Regions from separate parts of the Streptomyces sp. Pv4-95 genome, predicted to be linked through region 3. Evidence: riboswitches for the same ligand, from Rfam matches in the RefSeq annotation. Region 3 holds a riboswitch; each other region holds the start of a gene.

Region 1 (10,160 bases), 2.6 Mb from region 3:
TAAACGCGGCCCACAGGCCGTACGGGCGGGCCCGGACACCCCAACAGGTGTCCGGGCCCGCCCCTTTTGCGCCTTGAGGTCGACCCCATTTGCAGTCCTCCAACGGGCTGAATCGAGTGATTCTTCATATTTTTGGGTCATGAGTAACAGACCTCGAACCCGGACGGTGCTGAGCTGCGGACTCCTGCTCGTGCCCCTTGCGGTGAGTGCCACCGCTTGCGGGGGCTCGTCGTCGGAACCGCTCTCCGCCAAGCCCTACGACGCGGCCGACCAGATCTCGGCCAACACCCCGGACGGCAAGCAGAAAGCGGATCCGGACAAGCCTCTTGAGGTCACCGTCAAGGGTGACGAGGCGCGGATCACGGACGTGACCGCCACCGACGCCTCCGGCCGCTACATCAGCGGCGAACTGAGCGCGGACGGCAGGCGCTGGCGCACCACCGTGCCGCTGGCCGCCGGAACCCGCTACACGGTGCGCGTGAGCACCGAGGACGAGGACGGCGCGCCCGGCCGCAAGACCCTCGTCGTGGAGACCACCGACGCCGACGACCGGCTGAGCGTCAAGTTCGGCCCGGACAGCGGTGAGTACGGAGTGGGCCAGCCGGTCACCGCCGAGCTGAGCAAGCCGATCAACGACCCGAAGGCGCGGGCCGTCGTCGAGAGCGCCCTGAAGGTGGACTCCGCGCCGCGCGTCGAGGGCTCCTGGCACTGGGTGGACGGCAAGTCCCTGCACTTCCGGCCGAAGGACTACTGGCCGGCGCACGCCACCATCGCGGTGCACAGCAACCTGGACGGGCTGAAGATCACCAAGAAGCTCTACGGCGGCCCGGCCAAGCCCGTTCGGCTCACCACCGGCGACCGGATCGAGGCGATCACCGACGCCGGATCGCACCAGATGACGGTGCTGCGCAACGGGGAAGAGGTCAACACCATCCCCGTCACCACCGGCAAGCCCGGCTACGACACCCGAAACGGCGTCAAGGTGATCCTGGGCAAGGAGAGCTTCGTCCGGATGACCAGCGCCAGCATCGGCGCCTCCGACTTCTACGACCTGCCGGTCTACTGGGCCACCCGGGTCACCTGGAGCGGCGAGTACGTGCACGCCGCACCCTGGTCGGTGGGCTCTCAGGGAGCCGCCAACGTCAGCCACGGGTGCACGGGCATGTCCACGGGCAACGCCGAGTGGTTCTTCAACATGGTGCGGGTCGGCGACGTCGTCAAGGTCGTCAACAGCGACGGCGAGAGCATGACCGCCTTCGACAACGGCTTCGGCGACTGGAACATGCCCTGGAAGGAATGGCGGGACGGCAGCGCGCTGAAGAACAAGGCGTCCACCACCACAGGAGCGGCCGAGCAGCAGCAGGGGCCCGCAGATGCCGCCCGACTGCGCCCGCAGTTCTGAGGGCCCCTCAGCGGGCCGCTCAGGCCTGTGTGAGGAGCTTGCGGCGCAGCAGGGACGCGAGGGAGTCCGCGAACGCCACCGGGTCCACAGGGTGCGTCACAGCCGCGTCCGCACGGCTCCAGGTGGCCAGCCAGGCGTCCTGGGGGCGGCCGATGAGCAGCAGCACCGGCGGGCAGCGGAAGATCTCGTCCTTGATCTGCCGGCATACGCCCATCCCGCCCACCGGCGCGGTCTCGCCGTCCAGCACGCAGACGTCGATGCCGCCCTGCTCCAGGGCCTCCAGGACGGCGGGCTGGGTGGCGCACTCCAGGATCTCGATCTGCGGGGCGTCGGGGGCGGGGCGCCGGCCGGCCGCCAGCCGGACCTGCTCCCGGGTGTGGGCGTTGTCGCTGTAGACCAGCACCGTGGCAGTCGGCTGCATCGTTCCTCCACGCTTCGTCGCGGCACAGGATGGGAGAGGCCCACCGTAGGTAGCCACGGATGCTACTCCCGCACCGGGCGCCCGCAGGAGGGTTCGGACGGATCCAAGATCTGCCCGACGGCCCGTCAGGACTGGTCGCGAGGCGGCCGGGGGGCCGCCGCGGAGGTGTTGCTTCCCTCCTTCGAGCGACTCGCGGAATGGGCCGTACGAGCAGGGCATACGCCCTTGACACACCGAACGGCACCCCCCGGAGTGAGGGCGGGATAAGCGACCGACATAATGTCGGTCGTGGCGACAGCAACGACAGTAGAAACCGGGCACGCGCACCCGTCGGTCAATCGGCCGAACCTCACCAGCGTCGGAACCATCATCTGGCTGAGTTCCGAGCTGATGTTCTTCGCGGCCCTCTTCGCGATGTACTTCACCCTCCGATCGGTGACCGGGGCCGAGTATTGGAAGGAATCCGCCGATGCGCTGAATCTTCCGTTCTCCGCGACGAACACCACCATCCTGGTGCTCAGCTCGCTGACGTGCCAGCTCGGTGTTTTCGCGGCCGAGCGCGGCGATGTCAAGAAGCTGCGAACGTGGTTCGTGATCACCTTCATCATGGGTGCGATCTTCATCGGCGGTCAGGTCTTCGAGTACACGGAGCTGGTCAAGCACGAGGGCCTCTCGCTCTCGTCCGGCCCGTACGGCTCGGTGTTCTACCTGACCACCGGCTTCCACGGACTGCACGTGACGGGCGGTCTGATCGCCTTCCTGCTGGTCCTGGGCAGGACGTACGCGGCCAAGAGGTTCACCCACGAACAGGCCACCGCGGCCATCGTCGTGTCCTACTACTGGCACTTCGTCGATGTCGTCTGGATCGGCCTCTTCGCCACGATCTACCTGATCAAGTAACCGGTCCAGGCCGGACTCGCATTTCAGACATAGCCAAAGCATCGACGCAGAAGATCCTGACACCGGGGTAATCCGTGAAAAAGCTCTCCGCACGACGGCGCCATCCGCTGGCGGCGCTCGTCGTCCTACTCTTCGCGCTGGCGGTCACTGGGGGGCTGTACGCCGCGTTCGCGCCGGCGGACAAGGCTCAGGCCGATGACGCCGCCCAGTCTCTTGCCATCAAGGAGGGCAAGAAGCTCTTCGCCGTGGGCTGCGCCAGCTGCCACGGCACCGGCGGTCAGGGCACCTCCGACGGCCCGAGCCTGGTCGGCGTGGGCGCTGCCGCCGTCGACTTCCAGGTCGGCACCGGCCGTATGCCCGCGCAGCAGCCGGGCGCCCAGGTTCCGCGGAAGAAGAACATCTACAACCAGGCCGAGATCGACCAGCTCGCGGCGTACGTCGCGTCGCTTGGCGCCGGCCCCACCGTGCCGGACAAGGAGCAGTACAGCCCCGACGGTGCCGACATCGGCAAGGGCGGCGAGCTGTTCCGCACGAACTGCGCGCAGTGCCACAACTTCACCGGCAAGGGCGGCGCCCTCACCAACGGCAAGTACGCACCGACGCTCGAGGGCGTGGACCCGAAGCACATCTACGAGGCCATGGAAACCGGCCCGCAGAACATGCCTTCGTTCGGTGACGGCTCGCTGACGAAGGAAAACAAGAAGGACATCATCGCGTACCTCGACGCCGTCAACGGCGACGAATCCGAGAGCCCCGGCGGTCTGGACCTCGGCGGTCTCGGGCCGGTCAGTGAGGGTCTCTTCGGTTACGTCTTCGGCCTTGGTGCGTTGATCGCGGTCGCCATCTGGGTCGCTGCCCGGACTACGAAGGCCAAGAAGTCATGAGTGAGACTGGACGACACCAAGACGTGCCGGAAGAAACCCTTCCCAGTGAGCGGGAGACGGCTCACGACACCGCGGTGGAGACGGCGGGCAACCCGTTCGCGGACCCGGGCCTGCCGCCTCACGAGCACCGCATCCAGGACATCGACGAGAAGGCCGCGCGGCGCTCCGAGCGCACCGTCGCCTTCCTGTTCCTGGTGTCCATGCTCGCCACGGTCGGCTTCATCGCCTCGTACGTGATCTTCCCGATCGAGAAGATCGTCTACATCTGGCCGATCGGTCACATCAGCGCGCTGAACTTCGCGCTCGGTATGACCCTCGGTGTGGCGCTCTTCTGCATCGGCGCCGGTGCCGTCCACTGGGCCCGCACGCTGATGTCGGACGAGGAGGTCGCCGACGAGCGGCACCCGATCGAGGCCGCGCCCGAGGTCAAGGCCAAGGTCCTGGCGGACTTCGCCCAGGGTGCCAAGGAGTCGCAGTTCGGCCGGCGCAAGCTGATCCGCAACACGATGTTCGGCGCGCTGGCCCTGGTGCCGCTCTCCGGCGTCGTCCTGCTGCGCGACCTCGGCCCGCTGCCCGGGACGAAGCTGCGCACCACCGGCTGGAAGAAGGGCGTCCGCCTGGTCAACCAGTCGACGAACCTCCCGCTCCGTCCCGAGGACATCGCGGTCGGCTCGCTCACCTTCGCCAAGCCCGAGGGCCTGGAGGAGCACGACGAGGACTTCAACCAGCAGATCGCCAAGGACGCCCTGATGCTCGTGCGGATTCAGCCGCAGAACATCAAGGACAAGCACGAGCTCGCCTGGTCGCACGAGGGCATCGTGGCGTACTCGAAGATCTGCACCCACGTGGGTTGCCCGATCAGCCTGTACGAGCAGCAGACGCACCACGTGCTCTGCCCGTGCCACCAGTCGACGTTCGACCTCTCCGACGGGGGCCGGGTGATCTTCGGTCCGGCGGGTCACGCCCTGCCGCAGCTGCACATCACGGAGAAGGACGGCTTCCTGGAGGCCGCAAGCGGCTTCGGGGAGCCCGTCGGCCCGAGCTTCTGGGAGCGCGGATGAGTAACGAGACGAGCGCGACCACCACGCGCCGCGGCAAAGCGCCCGCGGGCGAGCGGGTCGCCGACTGGGCGGACGGCCGGCTGGGCATCTACAGCCTCGCCAAGTCCAACATGCGCAAGATCTTCCCGGACCACTGGTCCTTCATGCTGGGTGAGGTCGCGCTTTACAGCTTCATCATCATCATCCTGACCGGTGTCTACCTGACGCTGTTCTTCCACCCGAGCATGGCCGAGGTCGTCTACCACGGCTCCTACGTGCCCATGCACGGTGTCCGGATGACGCAGGCCTTCGAGTCGACGCTGGAGATCAGCTTCGACGTCCGGGGCGGACTCCTCATCCGGCAGATCCACCACTGGGCGGCCCTGGTCTTCCTGGCCGCGATGATGGTCCACATGATGCGGGTGTTCTTCACCGGCGCCTTCCGCAAGCCGCGTGAGGTCAACTGGCTCTTCGGCTTCCTGCTGCTGGTGCTGGGCATGTTCACCGGCTTCACCGGCTACTCGCTCCCCGACGACCTGCTCTCCGGCACCGGCGTGCGGTTCATCGAGGGCGTCATCCTGGCGATGCCGCTGGTCGGTTCGTACCTGCAGTTCTTCATCTTCGGCGGGGAGTTCCCGGGGCACGACATCATCCCCAGGTTCTTCACGGTGCACGTCCTGCTGCTACCGGGCATCATGCTCGGCCTGCTGGTGGCGCACCTGATCCTGGTCTTCTACCACAAGCACACGCAGTTCCCGGGTGCCGGCAAGACCAACAACAACGTCGTCGGTATGCCGCTGCTGCCGGTCTACATGGCCAAGGCCGGAGGCTTCTTCTTCCTGGTCTTCGGTGTGATCTCGGTGATCTCCGCGATCGCCAGCATCAACCCGGTGTGGGCGATCGGCCCCTACCGGCCGGACCAGGTGTCCACCGGCGCCCAGCCCGACTGGTACATGGGCTTCGCCGAGGGTCTGGTGCGTGTGATGCCGGGCTGGGAGTGGAACTTCTGGGGCCACACCGTGAACTTCGGTGTGCTCATCCCGATCGTGGTGTTCCCGCTGGTCCTGGTGGCCATCGCGGTCTACCCGTTCGTGGAGTCCTGGGTCTCGGGCGACAAGCGCGAGCACCACATCCTGGACCGTCCGCGCAACGTCCCGACCCGCACCGGCTTCGGCGTCGCCTGGCTGGTCGCGTACTTCGTGATGCTGATCGGTGGTGGCAACGACCTCTGGGCCACGCACTTCCACCTGTCGCTCAACTCCCTCACCTGGTTCGTCCGGATCGGCTTCTTCGTCCTTCCGGTGCTGGCCTTCATCGCCACCAAGCGGATCTGCCTGGGTCTGCAGCGTCGCGACAAGGACAAGGTGCTGCACGGACGCGAGTCCGGCGTCATCAAGCGCCTGCCGCACGGTGAGTTCATCGAGGTGCACGAGCCGCTCGACCAGGAGCAGCTGCACACGCTCACGCAGCACGAGCAGCCCAAGCCCGTGGAGCTCGGCCCCGAGGTCGACGAGAACGGTGTCGCCCGCAAGGTGTCGCGGGGGCAGAAGCTGCGCGCCAAGCTGTCGAAGTCGTACTACGGCGAGGACAGCGTCATTCCGAAGCCCACGGCCGAGGAGTACAAGGAGATCACCAGTGGCCACGGCCACCACTGATCCCCGCAGCGCCGTGTAGTCACGGCAGGTAGCACGCCACCCAGAGGGCCCCGTCCGGCGAATGGACGGGGCCCTCCGGCCTGCCGGGGCCTCGGTAGGCTGACGGCACAAGCAGGAGACGATCCAGGAGTGTGGACCATGAACGTTGTGACCCCGGTAGGCGGCGACAGCGTGGCGGCCCACACCTGGCCGGACGTGCTGAACGCCCTGCTCGACGGCCGTGACCTCGCCGCGGACGACACCGCGTGGGCGATGGACCGGATCATGCGGGGCGAGGCCAGCGACGCGCAGATCGCCGGGTTCGCGGTGGCGCTGCGGGCCAAGGGCGAGACCGTCGCGGAGATCTCCGGGCTGGTGCGGACGATGTACCGGCACGCCCGGCTGATCGAGGTCCCCGGGCCGAGCGTCGACATCGTCGGCACCGGCGGCGACGGCGCCAAGACCGTCAACATCTCCACGATGTCCGCGATCGTGGTGGCCGGCACCGGCGCGAAGGTCGTCAAGCACGGCAACCGCGCGGCCTCGTCCGCCAGCGGCGCGTCCGATGTGCTGGAGAAGCTCGGGGTCAACCTCGATCTCACCCCCCAGCGGGTCACCGAGGTCGCCCAGGAAGCGGGCATCACCTTCTGCTTCGCGGTGAAGTTCCACCCGTCGCTGCGGCATGTCGCGCCCGCGCGGCGCGAGCTGGGCATCCGTACGACCTTCAACGTCCTCGGCCCGCTGACCAACCCGGCGAAGGTGCGGGCGCAGGCGACCGGTGTGGCGGACGCCCGGATGGCTCCCATCCTCGCCGGGGTGCTCGCCGAGCGTGGTTCCTCCGCGCTGGTCTTCCGCGGAGACGACGGGCTGGACGAGCTGACGACGACGGCGACCTCCCGGGTGTGGATCGTGCGGGACGGCGCGGTGCGCGAGGAGTCCTTCGACCCCAGGGACGTCGGGATCCCCCTGGTGCCGGTGGAGGCGCTGCGCGGCGCGGACGCGTCGTACAACGCCGATGTGGCCCGCCGGCTGCTGGAGGGCGAGACCGGGCCGGTGCGCGACGCGGTGCTGCTGAACTCCGCGGCCGCCCTGGTGGCCCTGGAGCCCTCCGACGCGCCCTTGGCGGAGCAGATCCGGGCCGGCATCGAGAAGGCCGCCCGGTCGATCGACTCCGGCGCCGCGAAGCGGGCCCTGGAGCGCTGGGTGGCCGCAAGCAACGTCTGACCGGCCGCGTGGTGTGACGCAGGACTCGGTCCGTCCTTCGGACCGGGTCTTGCGCCCGCCGGTCGGTGTGGCATGATTCTGCGCAGGTCACGAGTGACAGCGATGCAGGCCCCGGCCCGCTGTCCGGCAACCCTCCTTCCGTGGCGGGGTGCCCCGGGTGATGACCAGGCCGCAGGCAGCGAGGTCTGTGGCAAGCGCGGATCCCTCGCCAGGGATCCTGGTTGTCGAGGGAGATCTCTCCGTGATTCAGCGAATGCGATAGGGCCCGACGGCCCCTTTTCCGCACCCTTTTCTCTTCACGCTGCGCCGCCGCGGCTTTCTGTGCTCACGGCCGTTTCGCAGCGAATTCGCTTATCTCCCAGGGGAGTTCGCCATGTCTGTTTCCGCCGTCGCCGCCGACCGTTCGCTCTGTGCCCCGCTGCCGGTTCTGGGCCGGGATGTCCTCGTCCCGCTCGTGACCGGCGGCGAGGTCGACTACGCCGCGCTCGACTACGCCGCCAGCGCACCGACCCTGCAGCGGGTCTGGGACGACGTGGCCGGCTACGCGCCGTACTACGGCAGCGTGCACCGCGGTGCCGGATACCTCTCGCAGCTGTCCACCGACCTGTTCGAGAACAGCCGCGCCACCATCGCCGGCTTCCTCGGCTGCCGCGCCGATGACCAGGTGGTCTTCACCCGTTCGACGACCGACTCGCTGAACCTGCTGGCGGCCGCCCTGCCGCGGGACACCGAGGTCTTCGTCTTCGAGACCGAGCACCACGCCTCGCTGCTGCCGTGGGAGCAGCGTGCGGACACCGCCGTGACGTACCTGAACGCGCCGCGCACCCCGCAGCAGGCGGTGGAGACCCTGGAGAAGGCCCTGGCAGGCCGGGCGGCGGGGACCGGCCCGGCGCTGGTGTGCGTGACGGGTGCCTCCAACGTGACCGGTGAGCTGTGGCCGGTGCGGGAGCTGGCCGCCGCGGCGCATGCGCACGGCGCCCGCATCGTGCTGGACGCGGCCCAGCTCGCGCCGCACCACCCGGTCGACATCGCCACCCTGGACGTGGACTGGGTCGCCTTCTCCGGACACAAGCTGTACGCCCCGTTCGGCGCCGGAGTGCTGGCCGGCCGCGCGGACTGGCTGCAGGCCGCGGAGCCCTACCTGGCGGGCGGTGGCGCCAGCCGCAAGGTCTCGCGGCGCGCGGACGGCGGCGTGGACGTCGAATGGCACACCACCGCGGCCCGGCACGAGGCCGGCTCGCCCAATGTCATCGGCGCCTACTCCATCGCCTCCGCCTGCCAGGCGCTGACCGAGGCCGGCTTCGACAGCCTGGTCGCCCGCGAGCAGGCGCTGATCGCCCGCCTCCGCGAGGGCCTGGCCGAGGTGCCCGAGGTGAAGGTGCTCTCGCTCTTCGGGGACGACGCCCCGCGGGTGGGCGTGCTGTCGTTCGTCATCGAGGGCTGGAACAGCTCGCACTTCGCGGCGGCGCTGTCGGCCGAGTACGGCATCGGCGTCCGCGACGGCCTGTTCTGCGCCCACCCGCTGGTGCGGACCCTGCTGGGCAGTGAGCCGCAGGAGCCGGGCGAGTGCGGTGCGCCGGAGGCGGCGCCGGGGGAGCGGTCGCTGAACGCCATCCGGGTCAGCTTCGGCGCGGGGACGCCCGACGAGCATGTCGAGCGGTTCGTGCGGGCCGTCAAGGAACTGGTGGCGGACGGTGCGCGCTGGAACTACCGCACCGAGGACGGGCGTTGCGTGCCCGACACCTCGGCCTGACGCTGGTGCCCCGGGACCGGGCGGTCCTCGCCGCCGGCCTCCGGACGCCTGCTAGGCGTCCAGGCCGATGGCGAAGGCCGCTTCGAGGTCGTGCTGGGAGTAGGTGCGAAAGGCGATGTGCGTCTCGGTGGAGGCGACGCCGGGCACCTTGCTGATCCGGCCGGGGATGACATCGGCGAGGTCGTCGTGGGCGGCCACCCGCACCATCGCGATCAGGTCGTGCGCACCGGTGACGGAGTAGACCTCGCTGACACCCTCCAGCGCGGCGATCTTCTCGGCGATCTCCGGGATCTGGTCCACGCTGGTCTTGATGAGCACGATCGACGTGATCACGGCTGGCTCTCTCCCTCGGTCGCCGGTTCGTTCCCCCGGGTGGCCTCCACACTATCTCTCCCGTAGCGCACCCATGCGTACAGGAACCCGAGCGCGAACCCCACCACATGGGCGAGGTAGGCGACCCCCGGGCCGCCCGGATCGTGCCGCGCCGCCTGCCACTGCAGGCCGAACCAGAACAGCAGCACGATCCAGGCGGGGAAGCGCAGCGGCAGGAAGAACAGGAACGGGAAGAGGCTGGTCACCCGGGCCTTGGGGAAGAGGTACAGAAAGGCGCCGAGGACACCGGAGATCGAGCCGGACGCGCCCACGAGGGTCTGGGGGGAGGCCGCGTGGGCGGCCGCGTAGCCGAGCAGCGCCAGATAGCCGGTGGCGATGTAGAAGAGGGCGAACGGCAGCCGGCCCATCCGCGCCTCGGTCATGCCGCCGAAGACGTACAGGAACAGCATGTTGCCCAGCAGGTGCAGCCAGCTGCCGTGGACGAACAGCGCGCTGAGCGGGGTGGCGAGCGCGGCGACCGAGCCGCTCCACAGGTCGACGGGGATCACGCCCCAGCGCTCGAAGTAAGC
Region 2 (10,160 bases), 4.5 Mb from region 3:
CGACCCGGGGCGAGCCCAGCAGGTGCGCGAAGGAGAAGCGGGGCGGGATCCGCAGACCGTTCGGTGCGCGCCCGTCGACGACCGGGGTCGCGGTGGGCAGCGGGGCGGTCGGCTGCCCGGGCGGGCGGCCGCCGGAGCGGCCCAGCCCCAGGTCGAGCCGCCCGGGGTGCAGGGCGTCGATCAGGCCGAACTCCTCGACCGTGGACAGCGCGGTGCGGTGGCCGAGCTGCACCGCCCCGGAGCCGAGCCGGATCGTCGAGGTGGCGGAGGCGGTGAGCGCCAGCACCACGGCGGGAGAGGTGCCGGCCACCCCCGGGTTGAGGTGGTGTTCGGCGAACCAGTAGCGGGTGTAGCCGAACCGCTCGGCCTGCCGGGCGAGGTCGATGGAGCGGTGCAGCGCCTCGGCGGCGGTGGAGCCGGACGAGATCGGGACCAGGTCGAGAATCCCCAGGGGTATGCCGGACATGGGAGGCTCCTCAGCGGTCGGCGGGCGGCGGGGCGGCGGCCCGCGGGGGCTCGGCCGGGACCGGGCTCCACGGGAACGGCGGATCGGGGATCTCCCTGCGCAGCACGGGCGCGACATCGGACTGGAAGAGTTCGAGCGAGTCCCGGTGGCGGGTGTCGCTGAGACCGCTCGCGTCCGCGTGCAGATGCAGGACGGTGTGCCCGAACTGCTCGTGGTAGCGGTGCACTTTCTCGATGATCTGCTGCGGGCTGCCGATCAGCGCGGAGCTGCGCTCGACGAAGTCCTCCAGGGTCGGGAAGACCGGTTCCGCGCCCAGCCGCTTTTGGAGGGCCAGCTGCCCCTCGAAGACCGGCCGGTAGGCGGCGATCGCCTTCTGGGAGGTGGGGGCCGCATAGAAGCCGGCCGTTCCCGCACCGACGGCGATGGCGGCCGGGTCGTGGCCGTAGTGCTCCCAGCGCTGCCGGTAGTAGCGGATCAACTCGGCGTACGGCTCGATGGGGTGGGTGACATTCGCGGAGAAGAGCGGATCGCCGTAGCGGGCGGCGAGATCGACCGACTCCTTGCTCGTCGCACTGCCGTGCCAGACCCTGACGGGCTGCTGGAGCGGCCGCGGCCACACCTCCGCGTCCGCGAGCGGCGGGCGGAACCGCGTCGCCGCCGTCACCTTGTCCTGGCGCCAGAGGTGCCGGAACACCTCGTAGCTCTCGGCATTACGGTCCCACTGGTCCTCGGTCGTGACGTGGAACAGCTCGCGCTGCGCGGTTCCGTTGCCCTTCCCCACGATCAACTCCAGGCGCCCGCCGGAGAGATGGTCCAGCGTCGCGTAGTCCTCGTACGCGCGCACCGGGTCGAGGAGGCTGAGAGTGGTGACCGCCGTGAACAGCCGGATCCGCGAGGTGAGCGCGGCGAGGTGGCTCAGCACGACGGGCGGCGAGGAGGAGATGAACGGCCGCTCGTGCCGCTCCCCCACCCCGAAGCCGTCGAAGCCCAGCTCCTCGGCCAGCAGCGCGTTGTCGACCACCTCGCGGAAGCGCTCCCGGGTCGGCTTCTGCACCCCGGTCACCGGGTGGGGTGCGTGCACGATCAGGGTGATGGCCAGGAACTTCATGAGGCCACCCGGACATCGGGCGTCTCGGCGTCCGGGTGCGCGAGCCCGAGGTGGTCGCGCAGGGTGGTGCCCTCGTAGTCCGTGCGGAAGACGCCGCGCTCCTGGAGCAGCGGGACCACCGTGTCGGCGAAGCCGTCGAGGCCGCCGGGGGTGAGGTGCGGGACGAGGATGAAGCCGTCGGAGGCGTCCGCCTGGACGAAGTCGTTGATCGTCTCGGCGACGGTGGCCGGGGAGCCGACGAAGGACTGGCGGTTGCCGGTCTCGATGACCAGGTCGCGGATCGACCAGTTGTTGGCGGCCGCGCGCTCGCGCCACTCGCGGGCGGTGGCCAGCGGGTCGCGGTACATGCGCACCTGGGCGCGGCCGCGGGCGATGGTGTGCTCGCCGAGGTCGGGATCGATGTCGGGCAGCGGGCCGTCCGGGTCGTACGCGGACAGGTCGCGGTTCCAGACGAACTCCAGGTGCTTGATCGCGGTGGCGCCGCTGACCTGCAGGCGGCGAACCTCACGGGCGGCCTCCTTTGCCTCGGCGTCGGTGTCGCCGAGGACGAAGGTCGCGGCGGGCAGGATCAGCAGCTGGTCGTGGCCCCGTCCGTACTTGGTGAGGCGGCCCTTGACGTCGGTGTAGAACTCCTGGCCCTCCTTGAGGGTGCTGTACCGGCTGAAGATCGCGTCGGCTCCGGCGGCGGCGAACTCCCGTCCCTCGTCGGAATCACCGGCCTGGAAGATCACCGGGCGGCCCTGCGGGCTGCGCGGCACGTTGAACTGTCCCTCGATCTCGAAGTGCTGCCCCTTGTGCACGAAGGCCCCGGCCTGTGCGTCCCGCAGGAAGGTGCCGGACCGCTGGTCGGCGACGATCTCCTGCCCGCTCCAGGAGTCGAGGAGCTCGTGGGTGGTGGCCAGGAACTCCTTGGCCCGCGAGTAGCGCTCCTCCTGCGGCAGGAAGCCGCCGCGCCGGAAGTTCTCGCCGGTGAAGGCGTCCCAGGAGGTGACGACGTTCCAGGCAGCGCGTCCGTCGGAGAGGTGGTCCAGGCTCGCGAACTGGCGGGCCACCTCGTAGGGCTCGTTGAAGGTGGAGTTGATGGTGCCGGTCAGCCCGAGGCGGTCGGTGACGGCGGCGAGTGCGGTGAGAATCGTGAAGGTGTCCGGCCGGCCCACGACGTCCAAGTCGTATATGTGGCCGCCCTGTTCGCGCAGTCGCAGCCCCTCGGCGAGGAACAGGAAGTCGAACTTGGCGCGTTCGGCGGTCCGCGCGAAGTGCGCGAAGGAGCTGAACTCGATGTGGCTGCCGGCCTCGGGGTCGCTCCACACCGTCGTGTTGTTGACGCCGGGGAAGTGGGCGGCCAGGTGGATCTGCTTCAGCGGCTTGCTCATGTCGTACGGTCCTCCGGCTCAGGCGGTGACGGCGTCGGCCGCTGCGGCGGCGTAGCGGTTGGCGGGGCGGGCGAGTCCGAGCAGGCCGCGCAGGGTGTCGGCCTCGTACGCACGCCGGAAGACGCCCCGGCGCTGGAGCTCGGGGACCAGGCCCTGGGTGATCTGCGGGAGGTCATGGCCGACGACGGCGGGACGCAACCGGAATCCGGTCAGCCCGGCTGTCTCCAATTCCTGTAGCAGATCCGCGAGTTGGACGGGCGTCCCGGTGAAGATCGGAGCGTCGCTCGTGTACCGGTGGCCCGCGAGGTCGTCGAGGCGCTCACGTCGGGCCACCGCCGCCGCTGCGTCGTCATCCAGGAAGACCACCAGGTCACCGAAGAGGTGCAGCGGCTCATCCGCCCGGCCGGCCGCGGTCTGCTCCGCGCGGATCTCCGCGACGATGTCGCGGGCCTGGGCGGTGTCGTGCGGAGTGACGTATCCCAGATCTGCCGAGCGGGCCACCAGCCGGTACGGGAGGGACCGGTGGGCGAGGGCGCTGACGATCGGCCGGCCCTGGGGCGGCCGCGGCGTGATGGACGGGCCCCGGACACTGAAGTGCCTGCCCGCGAAGTCGATGTAGTGGAGCTTGTCGCGGTCGATGAAACGGCCGGTGGCGACGTCCCGGATCTCCGCATCGTCCTCCCAGCTGTCCCAGAGCCGGCGCACCACCTCGACGTAGTCGGCGGCCTCGTCGAGGAGGTCGGTCGCCACCTCCCGGCCGGCCGGCGTGTCGATGTCCTCGACACGCAGCGGCGGAATCGCACGGCGCCCGAAGTGCGCGGCCTCGTTCCGGCGGGCCGTCACCTGCACGCGCAGCCCGGCGCGGCCGCCGCTCACATAGTCGAGGGTCGCGATCGCCTTGGAGAGGTGGAACGGCTCCGTGTGCGTGGCCACCACGGTCGGCACGATTCCTATGTGCCGGGTCAGGGGGGCCGTACGGGCGGCGATGAGCACCGCGTCCAGACGACCGCGCACCTGGTCGGTGCGCCCGTCGGGCCCGGTGAACTCCGACGACTGGAGCCCGAGACCGTCCTCGATGGTCACGAAGTCGAGCAGCCCACGCTCGGCTTCCGCGACGAGGTCGGCCCAGTAGCCGGCGGTGAGCAGGTCCCGGGGCCGGGACACCGGCTCGCGCCAGGCGGCCGGGTGCCAGCCGGCGCCGTCGAGGGCGACGGCGAGGTGCAGTGGGGAGGGCGAAGCGGGCAGGGTAGAGCGTGATGAGGTCACGAGAGAGGGTGCCTTCCTGATCGACCGTACGAGAGAGCAGGCCCTCACCCAGTGGGTCGGGCCGCGCGGTAGCAGGTCAGGAGCAACAGAGCGCGCCGGCTACGCGGTGCAGGTCGATATGGGGCCGCGAGTACAGATGCACGGGGCGGCTCGGGACGAGCTTCGGGACACGGAGGCGCGCTTGACGGATCATCCGCGGTCACCTCCGCCCTTCCGGCTCGACGTCTTCGGGGTCAACGGTCCGTGGCCCCGGTCTGTTCCGCCCGCGCGTCACGCGTGCGCACCAGCACGGGTCCCGGCCGGTTCCCGCGATCGGCTGGGGGACCTCCGGTACGTCGTCGGGCCCGACTCGCGCCGTTTCGAGGGCGGGTTCGTCGTACGGGGCGATGTCAGGGGTGGGAAGGACGCTGGTGGGCATGGTGTTCCGGTATCTCCGCAGGCAGCGGCCCGGCCTGATGCGGGCGGGCCGGGGCGCCAGGGGCCTCCGCCGCCCTTGGGCGTGGCGGCGGAGGCCCCTGGGTGCACCGGTGAACTGGGGTGTCCCCCGGCCGAGGCCGGGGCAGATGAGTCAGGAGTTGTCGGTCGGGAGGCCGGGCGGGTTGACCTCGGACTTGGTGACGGCTTCGTTGGAGAGGTTCCATGCGGCCAGCCACTTGGCGTACCGGCCGTTCTTGATCAGGTGGTTGATGGCGTCAGCGACCGGCTCGGCCAGGCCGCTGTCCTTCTTCGCGGTGGCCGCGATCAGGCCCTGCAGGGACGCACCGGCACCGGAGTAAGTGCCCCCGATACGTGTCGGGTTGGGGGTCTTCGCCACTCGGGTGGTGTGGTAGGAGAGCGAGGGGTTCGGGCCGAAGTAGGCGTCGATCTTCCCGCTGCTCAGCGCCAGATAGGTGCTGTTGCTCTCCTGGAAGTGCTTGACCGTGAGCTTCTTGCCCTGCTTCGCCAGCTTGGCCTGCCACTCCAGCAGGACCTTCTCCTGGTTGGTGCCGGCCCCGACCGCTACGGTCTTGCCCGCGAGAACCTTGTAGTTCCCGTCGAAGGTCCACTTGCTCGCCTTGGGCACCTCGAAGGCGAGGTTGTCCTTCCGGTAGGAGGCGAACTCGTACTTCTTCTTGCGCTCCTCGGTGTCGGTGACGTTGGAGACGGCGAGGTCGACCTTGCCGCTGTCGACACCTACGAAGAGGTTCTCCCAGGTGAAGTTCTTCAGCTCCGGCTCAAGGCCGAGCACCGCGGCGACCAGCCGGCCGAAGTCGGGTTCGGAGCCGGTGAGGGTCTTCTGGTCGTCACCCACGTAGGTCAGCGGCGCGGAGCCCGAGGGCAGGGCGCCGACACCGATCACCAGTTTGCCGCTCTTGGCGACGGAGGCGGGCAGCTTGGCGCTGATGGACTTCACCTCGGACACCTTGAGTTCGGTCTCCTTGGCGGCGCCGTTGGAGACCGCGCCGACGGTGACGGTTCCGTCCGCTGCGCTGTCGGGGTGGGTGGACGCGTCGCTGTCGCCCCCGCATCCGGCGAGCCCGGCGGCGAGGGAGGCGGCGGCGGTTCCCGCGGTGAGACCTCGGAGGAGGCGGCTTCGAAGGCTGAGGGGCGACATGGCAGTCCTTATTCGGTGTGCGGTGGGGCGTGATGAAGGTGTGGGGGACGCGGACCCGGCGGGCCGCTGGTTCGGGGGCGGCAGGTGGCCGACGGCCGGGATCAGAGCACCTTGCTCAGGAAATCCCTGGTCCGCTCGTGCTCGGGGTGGTCGAGCACCTCGGACGGCGGCCCCTGCTCGACGATCCGGCCGCCGTCCATGAAGACCACGCGATCGGCCACCTCGCGGGCGAAGCCGATCTCGTGGGTGACGACGACGAGGGTGGTACCGCTGGTGGCCAGATCCTTGATGACGGCCAGCACCTCACCGACGAGTTCGGGGTCGAGTGCCGAGGTGGGTTCGTCGAAGAGGATGACTCCGGGACGCAGGGCCAGTGCGCGGGCGATGGCCACGCGCTGCTGCTGGCCGCCGGACAGCTGCCGTGGATAGGCACCGGCCCTGTCCGCGAGCCCCACCCGACCGAGCAGTTCGCGCGCCAGATCCCTGGCCTCCGGCCTGCTCAGCCTGCCGGACGCGGCCGGGGCCGCGGCCACGTTGTCCAGCACCGTGAGATGCGGAAAGAGATTGAAGTTCTGGAAGACGAAGCCGATGCGGCTGCGCTGCGTCAGGATGGCCCGTTCGCTCAGCTCCTTCAGCCGCTCACCGTGGCGGCGTACACCGATCAGCTCCCCGTTGACGCTGACATGGCCGACCTCGGGCTTCTCCAGGTGGTTGATCACCCGCAGCAGCGTGGACTTGCCGGATCCGGACGGCCCCAGGATCACGGTCACTTCGCCCGGCCGTACGGTCAACTCGACACCGTCGAGGACCTGATGGGCCCCGTACCACTTGTGCACGTCATGCACTTCGACGGTGGCGGGGCCCGTCCCGAGGACCTCGGCTGATCTGGCGGGCCCCACGGTTTTCACGGCCTTCGTGCTCTCGGTCGTCTTGGCGGTCTCGGTGGACGCGCCGGTGCCGGAGGTGTTGGTGGTCTCGGTGCTCATACGGCGGCCTCCCTGCGTAGACGGGCCCTCAGATCGCGCAGACCGGCCCGCAGCTTCTGCAACGGGGTCGGCGGCAGGCTGCGCGTGGCGCCCCGGGCGTAGTACCGCTCGACGTAGAACTGGACGACGGACACCAGGCTCGTGAGGATCAGGTACCAGACGGTGGCCACGAGCAGCAGCGGAACGATGTCCCCGGGGTAGGTGGCACCCATGCTCTGCGCGGAGCCGAACAGGTCGAGCAGCGACACGTAGAACACCAGCGAGGTGCTCTTGATCAGGCCGATCAGCTGGTTGACGTAGTTCGGGGTGATGGAGCGCAGGGCCTGCGGAAAGACGATCTTCGTGAACTGGTAGCCCCTCGGCAGACCGAGCGCGGCCGACGCCTCGTGCTGGCCCTGGTCGACGGAGAGGAGGCCGCCGCGGACGACCTCCGCCGCGTACGCCGCCTCGTTGAGGCTGAGTCCGATGACGGCGACGACCATGTCGGTGGCGAGCCGTGACTCGTCGAAGGTGACGAAGGCGGGGCCGAACGGCACACCGAGGCTGAGGGTCTTGTAGAGGGCGCTGAAGTTGTAGAGGAACAGCAGCACGACGATCAGCGGCACCGAGCGGAGCAGCCAGACGTAGGTCCAGCTGATCGCGCGCAGCACCGGGCTCGCGGAGAGCCGGGCCAACGCGAGCAGAATACCGCCTAGCAGCCCCAACACCGCGCTGTATGCGGCGACTTGGAGGGTGATCCACAGCCCGTCGATGATCGTGGGACGCACGAACCAGTACAGGAACCGGTCCCACTGGTAGAAGGGGTTGGTCACCAGCCCGTGCACGATCTGGGCGACCAGCACCAGCACGATCACCGTGGCGATCCACCGCCCGGGGCGCCGCAGCGGAAGCACCCGCTGCGGCGCCGGCGGCCGAGGCGGTAGGGGTGGCGAGGGCTCGGGACGGGGAGCCGCCTCGATGGGGGGTGCTGAGCCGGAGGACACAGCAGAGCCGACACGTTCACTCATGGAGGACTCCAGCAGGTATGAACACCCCGGCCGCCAGGGTGGCTACGGCGCGATGCAGAGACATGGCTCTGCGCACGCCGTAGCGCCGGGGAAGGAGCGGCACGGGGGCAGGGAAGTGAGGGGCGAAACCAACGCCACGGCCCTCAGGGCGTCAGAACGTCAGAAACGTCCGTCGCAGCAGATGAACCGGATGCCTCCGACGCATCCGATGCGTCCGATGCGTCCGTTCCGTGCGATGCGGGTCGGAACGACGACGTTTCAGCTGCCGTCCACGGACGAGCCGTGGCGGACGGTACGACAGGAAGCCCTACACAGGGCACTGTTGACGCGGAGCAGATCGACCGGACGGTTCACGGACGTCACGACGCGACCGTAGCGCCGCCATGCGGCCGTCTCCGGAGCTGCGTACATCGCCGTCACCATCACCAAGTCCGCCCCGCGGGGCCTCGCGCTTACCGAAAAATCGTCCGGTCCGGTCGTCACCTGGGGCACCCCACCGCGATGCGAGGGTTGCCGGCCAGCCAGCCAGGGCTTGTCGCTGACACTCATGACCGAGATGCGCCGTAAGTTAGACAGGCCGCGGAAGGGATGTCAACGCCGCTGACCGGAGTCTGAGACGGCGGGGCCGACACGGCACCGCGGTCTGCGAACGCGATGTTTCGGTCGTGCGAACAGACCGGCCCGGACGGTGACACACCACGGCCGACGGTGTGAGCATGTGCGGAGATCTGCTGTGAAACCTCAGGCGGGCCCAGCCGGACGAAACCGTCCCAGCCGCGTTCGCCCTGTCGTCCCGCCCGGCAAAAGGAGCATGTGTAGGACCGCCGAGTCCCTCACCACGTAAGCCTGTTGAAGCCGCTCGCCCAGCCTCGGCGTACCCCTCGGCCACGCCGCTGAGGCCCCGCGTCGTCAACTCCGGCTCATCACCGACGTGGAAGCCGAGGAGCAGTGGCCCACCCGGCCGCGACACGCGCCGGAAGTGCGCGAGGACCGAGGCGATCTCCTCGTCGGAGATGTGGATGAGCGAGTACCAGGCGATCAGGCCGGCCTGCGAGCCGTCAGCGAGGTCGAGGTCCGTCGTGGAGCCGTCCGCGAGCCGGAGCCCGACGCGGTCCCGTCCTGGCCACCTCGATCATCCCGGGTGAGAGGTCGATCCCGAACACGTCCACACCCAGGTGAAGCAGGTGGGCCGTGATCCTGCCCGGCCCACATCCCACGTCTGCGACCGGCCCGCCTCCGCGGCTGCGCACCAGGTCGGCGAAGTGCGCCAGGGCCGTCCGCTGAGCGGGCGTCGCCTCCAGAAGATTGCGCACCTGAACGGCACAGCTCGCTGCGACGGTGCGTAGGACGTCCGTGTGTCTTCCAACCAGCGGTCAGGGCTCCGTTCGATTCCCACGGCCGCAGGCTACCGACCAGCCCACCTGAGATGGCCGCCCAAACGGCCCCCTGGACGCTGAGCCGGCCGCTGCGGCGCCGGAGCCACCTCCCCCACTTCAGGCCACGTTTTCAGTGATTCTCGCAAGCAAGATTTCACACATTTAATGAGATGTAAACGCTTGCGGCACCGTAACTTCATGGCTACTGTCCACGGCAATCCACCAGGAAATGAGGAGCGAGCCCTTGCGCGCAGTCGTCGCCAACGGCCCTGGTCGGCCCCCTGCCGTCGAGCGACTCACGGGGCTCGCGGCGCTCGGCCTCGGCCCAGGTATCCGCGACATCCCCACGCAGGACGACTTCACCGAGACCGGAGCCCCCTTCACGGGCACCGGCCGAAGGACGCACACCACGCCGGCAGGAGTGACACAGCCATGAGCACACGCACAGAAACCTCGTACCGGCGCCATCCGATCGACCGGATCGGCATCCCCAAACCGCTCGTCTGGGGCTACGTCGGCCTGCTGTTCTTCATGATCGGTGATGGCGTCGAGACGAGCTATCTGTCGAAGTTCTTCGGGACCGACCTCGGGTTCTCGGAGACCGGCGCGGGCGCGATCATCACCGTCTACGGCGTCACGGCGGCCATCGCCTCGTTCCTGGGCGCCGGCCTGCTGTCCGATCGATGGGGCCCGCGGCGGGTGATGGCGATCGGCGCCGGGATCTGGGTGGTCTTCCACGTCCTGATGCTGACGGTGGCCATCCCGGCCGAGAGCTACGACCTCGTCATGATCACCTATGGTGTGCGCGGCTTCGGCTACCCGATGTTCGCCTACGGCTTTCTGTCCTGGATCATGGCGGTGGCCCCCAAGGACCACCAGAGCAAGGCCGTCGGCTGGTTCTGGTTCGCCTACAGCTCCGGCTATCCCATCATCGGCTCCTTCCTGTTCGCCGCGGCCATGCCGATGATCGGCTTCTACCCGACG
Region 3 (10,160 bases):
ACCATCAAGTCCGCTCTCCCGGCAGGCTTCCTGGGCGTCGGCGAGCCCTTGATCTACGGCGTCTCGCTCCCCCTCGGCCGCCCCTTCATCACCGCCTGCGTCGGCGGAGCCTTCGGTGGCGGCTTCGTCGGCCTGTTCAACCAACTCGGCGACGCGGTCGGCTCCACCGCCATCGGCCCGTCCGGCTGGGCCCTCTTCCCCCTGGTCAAGGGCAACCAAGGTGTCGGCACCACGATCGCCGTCTACGCCATGAGCCTGGCCGTCGGCTATGTCGTCGGCTTCCTCGCCACCTACTTCTTCGGCTTCAGCAAGCAGATGCTCACGGACCTGAACGCCGACACCCCCCGTGACACCGGCACCGAAGCCGGCACAGGCGCCCCCACGACCGCCCCGGCCGCCGTCGCGGACAACGGCCGCACTCCCGCCCCGACACCCGACCGCGAGGACCCGGACGCCCAACCGGCCAACGTCTGACCGCCCCTACGCCGCACCGCACTCCGAAGCAGCCCCCGCCTGACGCGTCCGTATACCGCCCCGCTGGACAACAGCCCTACGGACGCGTCCGGCACCCCCGGGCCTCAAGCCCCCGAACCTCGGAGCACCGACCCACCTCACCCCAACCTCCGGCGCCCCCCCGGGCCTCAAGCCCCGGCCGCGGGGCGCGGGGCCGAGCCAGGGGGGCGCCGGGCTCCGGGCCGAGCCCCGGGGGCGCCGCGCTCCCGTCACCAGACATCGCGCTCCGATGCCTGCCTTCAAGGAACGGGTGGGGCGCCTAGCCCCCGTCCCCCTCCCTCCCCAACTGCCCCACGCACCAGGGAGGATGACACCCCGCGTTCCGCCCACCACAACACGAGCAAGTCACCTCGCACCGCACCACACCACACCGGGCCACCGGGCCACACAACACCGCACCGTTCCCGCGTGCACCGGCCCCGCGTGCGCCGCAAATGAAACGCCGCCGGGGCGGCACCCTCCTGGAAGGAAGGTGCCGCCCCGGCGAACGTGAGGACAGTTGATCCGGGAGGATCAGAAGTCCATGTCACCGCCCGGCATGCCGCCGCCGGCCGGGGCAGCGCCCGCCTTCTCCGGCTTGTCGGCGATGACGGCCTCGGTGGTGAGGAACAGCGCGGCGATCGACGCGGCGTTCTGCAGCGCGGAGCGCGTCACCTTGGCGGGGTCGATGATGCCTTCGGCGATCATGTCGACGTACTCACCGGTCGCGGCGTTCAGGCCGTGGCCGACGGCCAGGTTGCGCACCTTCTCCACAACGACGCCACCCTCGAGGCCGCCGTTGACGGAGATCTGCTTCAGCGGGGCCTCCAGGGCCAGCTTCACAGCGTTGGCACCGGTGGCCTCGTCGCCCTCGAGCTCAAGCTTCTCGAAGACCGCGGAGGCCTGGAGCAGGGCCACGCCGCCGCCGGCGACGATGCCCTCCTCGACGGCCGCCTTCGCGTTGCGAACGGCATCCTCGATGCGGTGCTTGCGCTCCTTGAGCTCGACCTCGGTGGCGGCACCGGCCTTGATGACGGCCACGCCGCCGGCCAGCTTCGCCAGGCGCTCCTGGAGCTTCTCGCGGTCGTAGTCCGAGTCCGAGTTCTCGATCTCGGCGCGGATCTGGTTCACGCGACCCTGAACCTGCTCGCTGTCACCGGCACCGTCGACGATGGTGGTCTCGTCCTTGGTGATGACGACCTTGCGGGCACGGCCCAGCAGGTCGACGCCGGCGTTCTCCAGCTTGAGGCCGACCTCCTCGGAGATGACGGTGCCACCGGTGAGGATGGCGATGTCGCCGAGCATGGCCTTGCGGCGGTCACCGAAGCCCGGGGCCTTGACGGCAACGGACTTGAAGGTGCCACGGATCTTGTTGACGACCAGGGTCGACAGGGCCTCGCCCTCGACGTCCTCGGCGATGATCAGCAGCGGCTTGCCGGACTGCATGACCTTCTCCAGGAGCGGCAGCAGGTCCTTGACGTTGCCGATCTTGGAGTTGACGATCAGGATGTACGGGTCGTCGAGCGACGCCTCCATACGCTCCATGTCGGTGGCGAAGTACGCCGAGATGTAGCCCTTGTCGAAGCGCATACCCTCGGTGAGTTCCAGCTCCAGACCGAAGGTCTGGGACTCCTCGACGGTGATGACGCCTTCCTTGCCGACCTTGTCCATCGCCTCGGCGATGAGCTCGCCGATCTGGGTGTCGGCGGCGGAGATGGAGGCGGTGGAGGCGATCTGCTCCTTGGTCTCCACATCCTTGGCCTGCTCCAGCAGGGCGGCGGAGACGGCCTCGACGGCCTTCTCGATGCCGCGCTTGAGGGCCATCGGGTTGGCGCCGGCGGCTACGTTGCGCAGGCCCTCGCGGACCAGCGCCTGCGCCAGGACGGTCGCGGTCGTCGTGCCGTCACCGGCGACGTCGTCCGTCTTCTTCGCGACCTCCTTGACCAGCTCGGCGCCGATCTTCTCGTACGGGTCCTCGAGCTCGATCTCCTTGGCGATGGAAACACCATCGTTGGTGATCGTGGGGGCGCCCCACTTCTTCTCGAGGACGACGTTGCGGCCCTTGGGGCCGAGGGTGACCTTGACGGCGTCGGCGAGCTGGTTCATCCCGCGCTCGAGACCGCGCCGTGCCTCCTCGTCGAACGCGATGATCTTGGCCATGTGAAGTGGTCCTCCCGGACAGGGGTGGATTGCTCCGGACCGCGCTGGCGCCCGCGACGGACGGTCTGCGAGCCTGTGGTTCCTTGCCCCACCGGCCTGCCGACCTCACCGAGTCGGTCCTTAACTGTCACTCTCACTCGGAGAGTGCTAACGCAATGATTAGCACTCGGGGGGTGCGAGTGCAAGCGCCTCCCGAGATGGCCCACCCTCCGGACGCACGCCGAACGCATGCCGCACGCACCGGACGCACAGCAGAGGGTCCGCACCCCCTCAGGGATGCGGACCCTCATCACGCTGCAGTCGGTCGGCGCTTCAGCCGGCCACCCGGACCATGTCCGCCTGCGGCCCCTTCTGGCCCTGCGAGATCTCGAACTCGACCCGCTGACCCTCCTCAAGGGTGCGGTAGCCGTCCATCTGAATCGCGCTGTAGTGGACGAAAACATCCGCACCACCGTCGACCGCGATGAAGCCGTACCCCTTCTCCGCGTTGAACCACTTGACGGTGCCCTGAGCCATGCCTAACTCCCCTATTACTGGCCCTTGCACAGGACCGCACTCCGCGGACCCGGGTCAGACCTCACCCCCCGAAAGGCCCGCGGGGTGTGCGCCGGAACGCGTCGACCGCCGCTGAATGTATCTGCACCACTGCCCAGCGCAACAGGTCAATCGGACGAGAATTCTGGCGCCGGAGAATCGGCAATATGCGGTGAAACACCGCTTTCCCTGGGCAAGCCGGGCCGGGCATAACGCACCTGGGCGACAAATGCCGCACACACTTTGGGCACAACTCGCCGCGGTCTCATATGCGTTCGGCACGCGCGCGGAGAGGGATCTTCGCCATGGTATCCCCATTCACAGAACGGAATTGCCCCGTCCGCTTTTCGGCGGACGGGGCAATTCCAGTCAAGCGAGAGGCGAGATGGCGCGAATTAGCACCCGCCGGCCACTGCCGGAATGATCGAGACACCCGCACCGTCCGGCGTCGGCGTCTCCAGGCCCTGCTCGAAACGCACGTCGTCGTCGTTGACATAGACGTTCACGAAGCGGCGCAGCTTGCCCGCGTCGTCCAGCACCCGGGCCGCGATGCCCTGGTGGTTCTTCTCCAGGTCGGCAATCACCTCGGAGAGGGTCGCGCCGTCTGCCGCGACCTCGGCCTTGCCGTCGGTGTAGGTGCGAAGAATGGTGGGGATGCGGACGTTGACGCTCATGGGTTCTGCCTTCCAGCGACTTCGGAGTACAAGTTCGGGGCTGTGCGACTGCCTACGGCTGCGCTCGGCGGCCGTAGGGCTGCATGCGGCGGGTCAGCCGGCCAGGCCGGCCGCGCGGAACGCGTCCAGGCTCGGGCGGATGGTCGCCGAGGGCCCCGTGGTGGGGGCGACGGCGTCAAGCGTCTTGAGGCCGTCGCCGGTGTTCAGGACGACCGTGGACAGGGACGGGTCGAGCAGACCGCTGTCGATGAGCTTCTTGGTCACGCCGACGGTCACACCGCCCGCGGTCTCCGCGAAGATCCCTTCCGTCCGGGCCAGCAGCTTGATCGCGTCCACGACCTGCTCGTCGTTGACATCCTCCACCGCACCACCGGTACGGCGCGCGATGTCGAGCACGTACGGCCCGTCGGCCGGGTTGCCGATGGCCAGCGACTTGGCGATGGTCTTCGGCTTCTGCGGCCGCACCACGTCGTGGCCGGCCTTGAAGGCCGTCGAGACGGGCGAGCAGCCCTCGGCCTGCGCGCCGAAGATCTTGTACGGCTTGTCCTCGACGAGGCCGAGCGCGATGAGCTCCTTGAGGCCCTTGTCGATCTTCGTCAGCTGCGAGCCCGAGGCGATCGGGATGACGATCTGGTCCGGCAGCTGCCAGCCCAGCTGCTCGCAGATCTCGTACGCCAGCGTCTTGGAGCCCTCGCCGTAGTAGGGGCGGAGGTTGACGTTGACGAAGCCCCAGCCCTCACCCAGCGGGTCGCCGATGAGTTCCGAGCAGAAGCGGTTGACGTCGTCGTAGTTGCCCTCGATGCCGACCAGGTCGCCGCCGTAGACCGCGGCCATGACGACCTTGCCGGCCTCCAGGTCGTGCGGGATGAACACGCAGGAGCGGAAGCCCGCACGGGCCGCCGCGGCACCGACCGCACCGGCGAGGTTGCCGGTGGAGGAGCAGGACAGGGTGGTGAAGCCGAAGGCGCGGGCCGCCTCGACGGCGATCGCCACGACACGGTCCTTGAAGGAGTGCGTGGGGTTGCCGGAGTCGTCCTTGACGTACAGACCGCCGGTGACGCCCAGCTCACGGGCGAGGTTGTCGGCCTTGACCAGCTTGGTGAACCCCGGGTTCAGGTTCGGCTTGTCCGCGACGTCGGCGGGGACGGGCAGCAGCGGCGCGTAGCGCCAGATGTTGTCGGGGCCGGCCTCGATCTGCTTCCGCAGGGCCTCAGGGTCGCCGCTCGGCAGGTCGTACGCGACTTCGAGCGGCCCGAAACATTCCTGGCAGGCGAAGATCGGGCCGAGGTCGAAGCGCTGTCCGCACTCGCGGCAGGAGAGCGCGGCGGCGGGACCGAGAGCGACGGAGGGAGTGTTTTCGGTGACTTGCACAGCCATGGAGGCGAGGCCCTTTCTCCTCATCTTCCTCGCGGCGCATCTCGCCACGAGACGGATTTGGCACCTTCCCTAGCCGGGAGCCTCACGCGCGCGGGACATCAGCGTCCTGGCGGCAAGACCGGCTGGAGGGTTGCCGGGGCTTCAACGGGCCGTTTCCCTCTGCCCCTCTGGATGAGCGGTATGGCGCTGGGCCGAAACCCAGGCGTTTGTTCTGCGGGACCCCCGACATAGGACGGTGATCCGCGTTGTTCAAGACTGTAACCGAAGGCAGTGAGGGTTGAGATAGTCGTCCGAACCGCGAGATGGATCACACGGTCGTCGTTCGACGGCCACCGAGGAGATCGTAGACGTGCTGGAAGAAGTGGAGCGCTGGCTGAGCGGCCGCTCCTGGTCCGCTGCCGACCGGCCGCTCGGCCGGCTCCTGGAGGCCAAGCGGCAGACGGGCCGGACGGTCAGCGTGGTGCTGCCCGCACTCGACGAGGAGGCGACGGTCGGCGCGATCGTCGCGGCGATCCGCGGCGAGCTGATGACCGAGGCGGCGGCGCTGGTCGACGAACTGGTGGTGCTCGACTCCGGCTCCACCGACCGCACCGCCGAGGTCGCGGCGGCGGCCGGGGCGAGGGTGGTGCACCGCGACAGCGTCCTGCCGCGGCTGCCCGCGCTGCCCGGCAAGGGCGAGGTGCTGTGGCGCTCACTGCTCGCCACCAGCGGCGACATCGTCTGCTTCGTCGACGCCGACCTGCGCGAGTTCTCGCCGTCGTTCGTCTCCGGGATCGTCGGCCCGCTGCTGACGGATCCGGACATCCAGTTCGTGAAGGCGATGTACGACCGGCCGCTGGAGACCGGCGTGGACGGCTCGGGCGCCGGCCAGGGCGGCCGGGTCACCGAGCTGGTGGCCCGCCCGCTGCTGAACCTGCACTGGCCGCAGCTGGCCGGCTTCGTCCAGCCCCTGGGCGGCGAGTACGCCGCCCGACGGTCGCTGCTGGAGCGGCTGCCGTTCCCGGTCGGCTACGGCGTCGAGCTGGGCCTGCTCGTCGACGCGCTGCACACCGTCGGCCTGGACGCCCTGGCGCAGGTCGACGTGGGCGTGCGCAAGCACCGCCACCAGGACGGCCAGGCCCTCGGGAGGATGGCCGCGGCGATCTACCGCACCGCTCAACTGCGCCTCACCCGCGGCCACTTGATCCGGCCTCGGCTGACCCAGTTCGACCGCGGGCAGGACGGATTCGTGCCGCGCACGACGGACGTGGACACCGAGGAGCGGCCTCCGATGGCCGATATCCCGGAATACGCCGAGCGGCGGGCGGCCTGACCGACTCCGTACGTTTGAGCGGATCTGTCGCGGGTTAGTCTCGCGGCATGGTCTCCGAGCGCAGTGGTGCCGAGGTTCTCGTCGCGTCCAATCGCGGCCCGGTCTCCTACTCCCTGGGGGAGGACGGCGCGCTGACCGCCAAGCGCGGCGGCGGCGGGCTCGTCTCGGGCCTGTCGGCCATCGGCCCGGACACCGACGCGGTGTGGGTGTGCGCGGCGCTCGGCGAGGGCGACCGGGAGGCGGTGCGGCGCACCGGCGGGCTGCTGTCCGCGGAGGACACCGGCGGACAGCGCGTTCGGATGCTGGACATCCCGGCGGAGGTGTACGCCGACGCCTACAACGGCATCGCGAACTCCGTCCTGTGGTTCGTCCACCACATGCTCTACCAGACGCCGATCGAACCGGCATTCGATTCGGACTTCCGGGCGCAGTGGGCTTCCTACGTGGACTACAACGCCGCCTTCGCCGACGCGCTGGCCGAGCAGGCGGCGCCCGGCGCGGCGGTCCTGGTCCAGGACTACCACCTGGCGCTGGTGCCCGGCCTGCTCCGCGACCGCCGCCCCGACCTGCGCATCGGCCACTTCTCGCACACGCCGTGGGCACCGGCGGAGTACTTCGCGATGCTGCCCGACGACATCCAGCGGCAGCTGGCCGCGGGCATCCTCGGCGCGGACCACGCGAACTTCCTGACCGAGCGGTGGGCGCGGGCCTTCATCGGCTGCTGCGGGACGGCGCTCGGCGCGGACTGCGAGGTGCGCCACCCCGGCGACGAGGCGCCGTACCTCCTGACGGCCCTCGCGGGAGGCAAGCCGCACAAGACGTCGATCGGCGTGTACGGCCTCGGCGCGGACGCCGAGTTCCTGCGCGAGCGGGCGCACCGCCCCGACGTGGAGGAACGACTGTCGGCGCTGCGGGGGCAGATCGGCGGGGTGGAGCGCAGGACAATCGTCCGGGTCGACCGCACGGAGCTGTCCAAGAACATCGTGCGCGGGCTGCTCGCCTTCCGCCGGCTGCTGACCGACCGCCCCGAGTGGCGCGAGCGGGTCGTGCACATCGCCTTCGCGTATCCCTCGCGCCAGGATCTGGCCGTCTACCGCGACTACACCGACCAGGTGGGCCGGCTGGCGGAGGAGATCAACGACGAGTTCGGCACGGCGGACTGGCAGCCGGTCGTACTGCACGTCAAGGACGACTTCGCGCGTTCGCTCGCCGCCTACCGGCTGGCGGACGTCGCCCTGGTCAACCCGATCCGGGACGGCATGAACCTGGTCGCCAAGGAGATCCCGGTGGTCTCCGACGAGGGCTGTGTCCTGGTGCTGTCGCGGGAGGCGGGCGCCCATGCCGAGCTGGGCGAGGACGCGCTGAGCGTCAATCCGTACGACGTCAACGCCACCGCCGAGGCGCTGCACACGGCGCTGTCGATGGACGGCGAGGAGCGGGCCGAGCGCACCCGGCGGCTCGCCGCGGCGGCCACGGCGCTGCCGCCGGCCAAGTGGTTCCTCGACCAGCTGCGGGCGCTCCAGGCGTAGGGCGTGCGGGGCTCTGCCGCGACGGGTGCGCCCGCGCGCTCAGCCGGCGGCCAGCCGGCCCGCCAGCGCGTCGAGCAGCCCGACGACGCCGGCCGGGCCGTCGACGACCAGGTCGGCGCGCTCGGCCAGCTCGGTGACCTCGTTGTTGCCGCTGCACACCAGCACGCCCGTGAGGCCCTCGGCGCGCAGCTTCTCCACCGCGGCGAAGGCGGCCAGGTCGCCGAGGTCGTCACCGGCGTACAGGACGGTCTTCGCACCCGTCTCGCGGACCCAGTCGGCGAGCGCGACGCCCTTGTCCATGCCCGGCGGCCGCAGTTCCAGGACCAGCCGGCCGGGCTCCACGATCAGGCCGTGGCGTTCGGCGAGCGTGGTCAGCGGGCCGCGCAGCCGGTCGAAGGCGTCCTGCGGGTCCGCGGCCCGGCGGGTGTGGACGGCGAGGGCCCGGCCGCCCTTGAGCTCGACGGCGGTCTCGACCCAGGGGCCGTGCCAGACGCCGGTGTCCTCCAGGACGGCGGGGAGTTCGGCCTGCACGGCGGCGACGCCGGGGTGCGGGGGCGGGGCCTGGACGGCGCCGGAAGCCGCCTCCCAGCGCTCCGTGCCGTAGTGGCCGAGGACGACGAGGTGTTCCAGGCCGGGGGCGTGCGCGACGCCGGCGAGGCGGACCGCGACGCCGGCCGGGCGGCCGGTGATCACCGCGGCGGCGCGCAGCCGGGGCACGAGCCGGCCGAGGGCGGCGGTGGCGCCGGGATGGGCTCGGGCCTTCTCGGGGTCGGGGACGATGTCGGCGAGGGTGCCGTCGAAGTCGAGTGCGATAGCGGCGCGTTCGGGCCTGGCCAGCAGCGCGGCGATGCCTTCACGGCCCGCGGCGGTGGTCGGCGTCGGCACGGAGTGCGGCGTCGGTGAGGACTGTGGCGCGTCGTTCGAGAGGCTGCCCATGCCGTCGACCCTACCGGCGGACCACCGGCGCACGCCGGGTGCACGGGGGCATCCGGGCGGCGGGCGGTGCGTCCCCGGGCCGCGGTCAGCGGCGGGCGCGGCGGGCGTCCCGTACGCGGCGCAGGCGGTTGATGGTGACCGGGTCGTGCGCGAGGGCGCGCGGGTCGTCCAACAGGGCGTTCAGGAGCTGGTAGTAGCGGGTCGGGGAGATGCCGAGGCGCTCGCGGACGACGCGCTCCTTGGCGCCGGGGCCCGGCCAGGAGCGGCGTTCGACCGCGAGGACCGCTTCGTCCTGGGCGGAGAGGGGCGTTATGCCGGGCCCGTCGGCGGCGTCCGCCCCGGTTCCGCTCCCGCCCGCTTCGGCCTCTCCGTCGGCGCCACGCCCCGCGCCGCCCGGTCCGCTCGTCATCACGATTCCACGATAAGCCCACCGTCGGACAGCTCCCGGTGGGCCGTCGCGACCGTCACTCGGCGGTGTTGTCCGCGGTGTCCGCGGTGTTCTGGATGTCGGTGAGGACGCCTTCGGGGTTGCCCCTGGGGCCGACCGCACCGGCGACCTTGGCCTTGATGGTCTTGGAGACCAGCGGCCAGGAGGTCTTGTCGGCCGGGTAGAACTCGGCGTTGTCGAGCTGCTTCAGGAAGCCGTGCAGCTTGGCGTACCGGCGGTCGGCGAGCATGGCCTGCGACGCCGACTGGGTGACCGGCAGCAGGCCGTAGTCGCCGGAGAACCTCAGGACGTTCTTCTCGCTGTAGACGAAGTCCAGGAACTTGCCGATCTGCCGGCGGTGGCCGTGCTGCTTGAACGCCATCATCCAGTCGGCGACGCCCATGGTGGCCTTGGCCTTGCCGTTGGTGCCGGGCAGCTCGACGGTGCCGTAGTCGATGCCCTTGGCGGCTGCCTGCTTCATCAGCGTGGGGTGGCCGTTGAGCATGCCGACCTCGCCGTCGGCGAAGCCCTGGAAGGCGTCGGCGCGGTTGAGTTCGGCGGGGTCGGTGCCGGTGAGCCCCTTGCCGACGAGGTCCTTCTGGAGCCACTGGAAGGTCTTGATGTTCTCCGGCGAGTCGATCGTGTACTTGCCGATGCTGTCGGTGTAGCCGCCGCCTCCGCTGAGCATCCACATCAGCGTCTCGGCCTGTGTCTCCTCC

The links. A riboswitch is a leader RNA that binds a small molecule or an ion and turns the genes downstream of it on or off. The one in region 3 is predicted to bind S-adenosylmethionine.
Region 1: linked by a shared signal. The riboswitch ahead of QOM21_RS26600 (aminotransferase class V-fold PLP-dependent enzyme) and the one ahead of thrC (threonine synthase) in region 3 are both predicted to bind S-adenosylmethionine.
Region 2: linked by a shared signal. The riboswitch ahead of QOM21_RS35000 (amino acid ABC transporter permease) and the one ahead of thrC (threonine synthase) in region 3 are both predicted to bind S-adenosylmethionine.

The regions. Positions count from the first base shown of each region.
Region 1 covers NZ_CP127172.1:6,072,340-6,082,499, forward strand. Annotated here, with positions in the region: gene QOM21_RS26560 (cytochrome c oxidase subunit 4) at 1-3, shown strand, start outside; gene QOM21_RS26565 (Ig-like domain-containing protein) at 140-1,402, shown strand; gene QOM21_RS26570 (hypothetical protein) at 1,422-1,823, opposite strand; gene QOM21_RS26575 (heme-copper oxidase subunit III) at 2,103-2,723, shown strand; gene QOM21_RS26580 (c-type cytochrome) at 2,798-3,607, shown strand; gene QOM21_RS26585 (Rieske 2Fe-2S domain-containing protein) at 3,604-4,668, shown strand; gene QOM21_RS26590 (cytochrome bc complex cytochrome b subunit) at 4,665-6,302, shown strand; gene trpD (anthranilate phosphoribosyltransferase) at 6,441-7,505, shown strand; SAM riboswitch class IV at 7,591-7,708, shown strand; gene QOM21_RS26600 (aminotransferase class V-fold PLP-dependent enzyme) at 7,879-9,258, shown strand; gene QOM21_RS26605 (Lrp/AsnC family transcriptional regulator) at 9,310-9,591, opposite strand; gene QOM21_RS26610 (rhomboid family intramembrane serine protease) at 9,588-10,160, opposite strand, start outside.
Region 2 covers NZ_CP127172.1:7,968,293-7,978,452, reverse strand. Annotated here, with positions in the region: gene QOM21_RS35035 (MsnO8 family LLM class oxidoreductase) at 1-466, opposite strand, end outside; gene QOM21_RS35030 (LLM class flavin-dependent oxidoreductase) at 477-1,574, opposite strand; gene QOM21_RS35025 (NtaA/DmoA family FMN-dependent monooxygenase) at 1,571-2,947, opposite strand; gene QOM21_RS35020 (LLM class flavin-dependent oxidoreductase) at 2,966-4,213, opposite strand; gene QOM21_RS35015 (putative leader peptide) at 4,290-4,406, opposite strand; gene QOM21_RS35010 (ABC transporter substrate-binding protein) at 4,782-5,807, opposite strand; gene QOM21_RS35005 (amino acid ABC transporter ATP-binding protein) at 5,909-6,793, opposite strand; gene QOM21_RS35000 (amino acid ABC transporter permease) at 6,790-7,800, opposite strand; SAM riboswitch class IV at 8,244-8,353, opposite strand; gene QOM21_RS34995 (hypothetical protein) at 8,859-8,969, opposite strand; gene QOM21_RS34990 (MFS transporter) at 9,609-10,160, shown strand, end outside.
Region 3 covers NZ_CP127172.1:3,483,040-3,493,199, forward strand. Annotated here, with positions in the region: gene QOM21_RS15205 (PTS transporter subunit EIIC) at 1-474, shown strand, start outside; gene groL (chaperonin GroEL) at 1,027-2,652, opposite strand; gene QOM21_RS15215 (cold-shock protein) at 2,965-3,168, opposite strand; gene QOM21_RS15220 (MoaD/ThiS family protein) at 3,582-3,860, opposite strand; gene thrC (threonine synthase) at 3,954-5,237, opposite strand; SAM riboswitch class I at 5,255-5,415, opposite strand; gene QOM21_RS15230 (glucosyl-3-phosphoglycerate synthase) at 5,587-6,549, shown strand; gene QOM21_RS15235 (trehalose-6-phosphate synthase) at 6,597-8,078, shown strand; gene otsB (trehalose-phosphatase) at 8,118-9,014, opposite strand; gene QOM21_RS15245 (DUF3263 domain-containing protein) at 9,100-9,423, opposite strand; gene QOM21_RS15250 (extracellular solute-binding protein) at 9,479-10,160, opposite strand, start outside.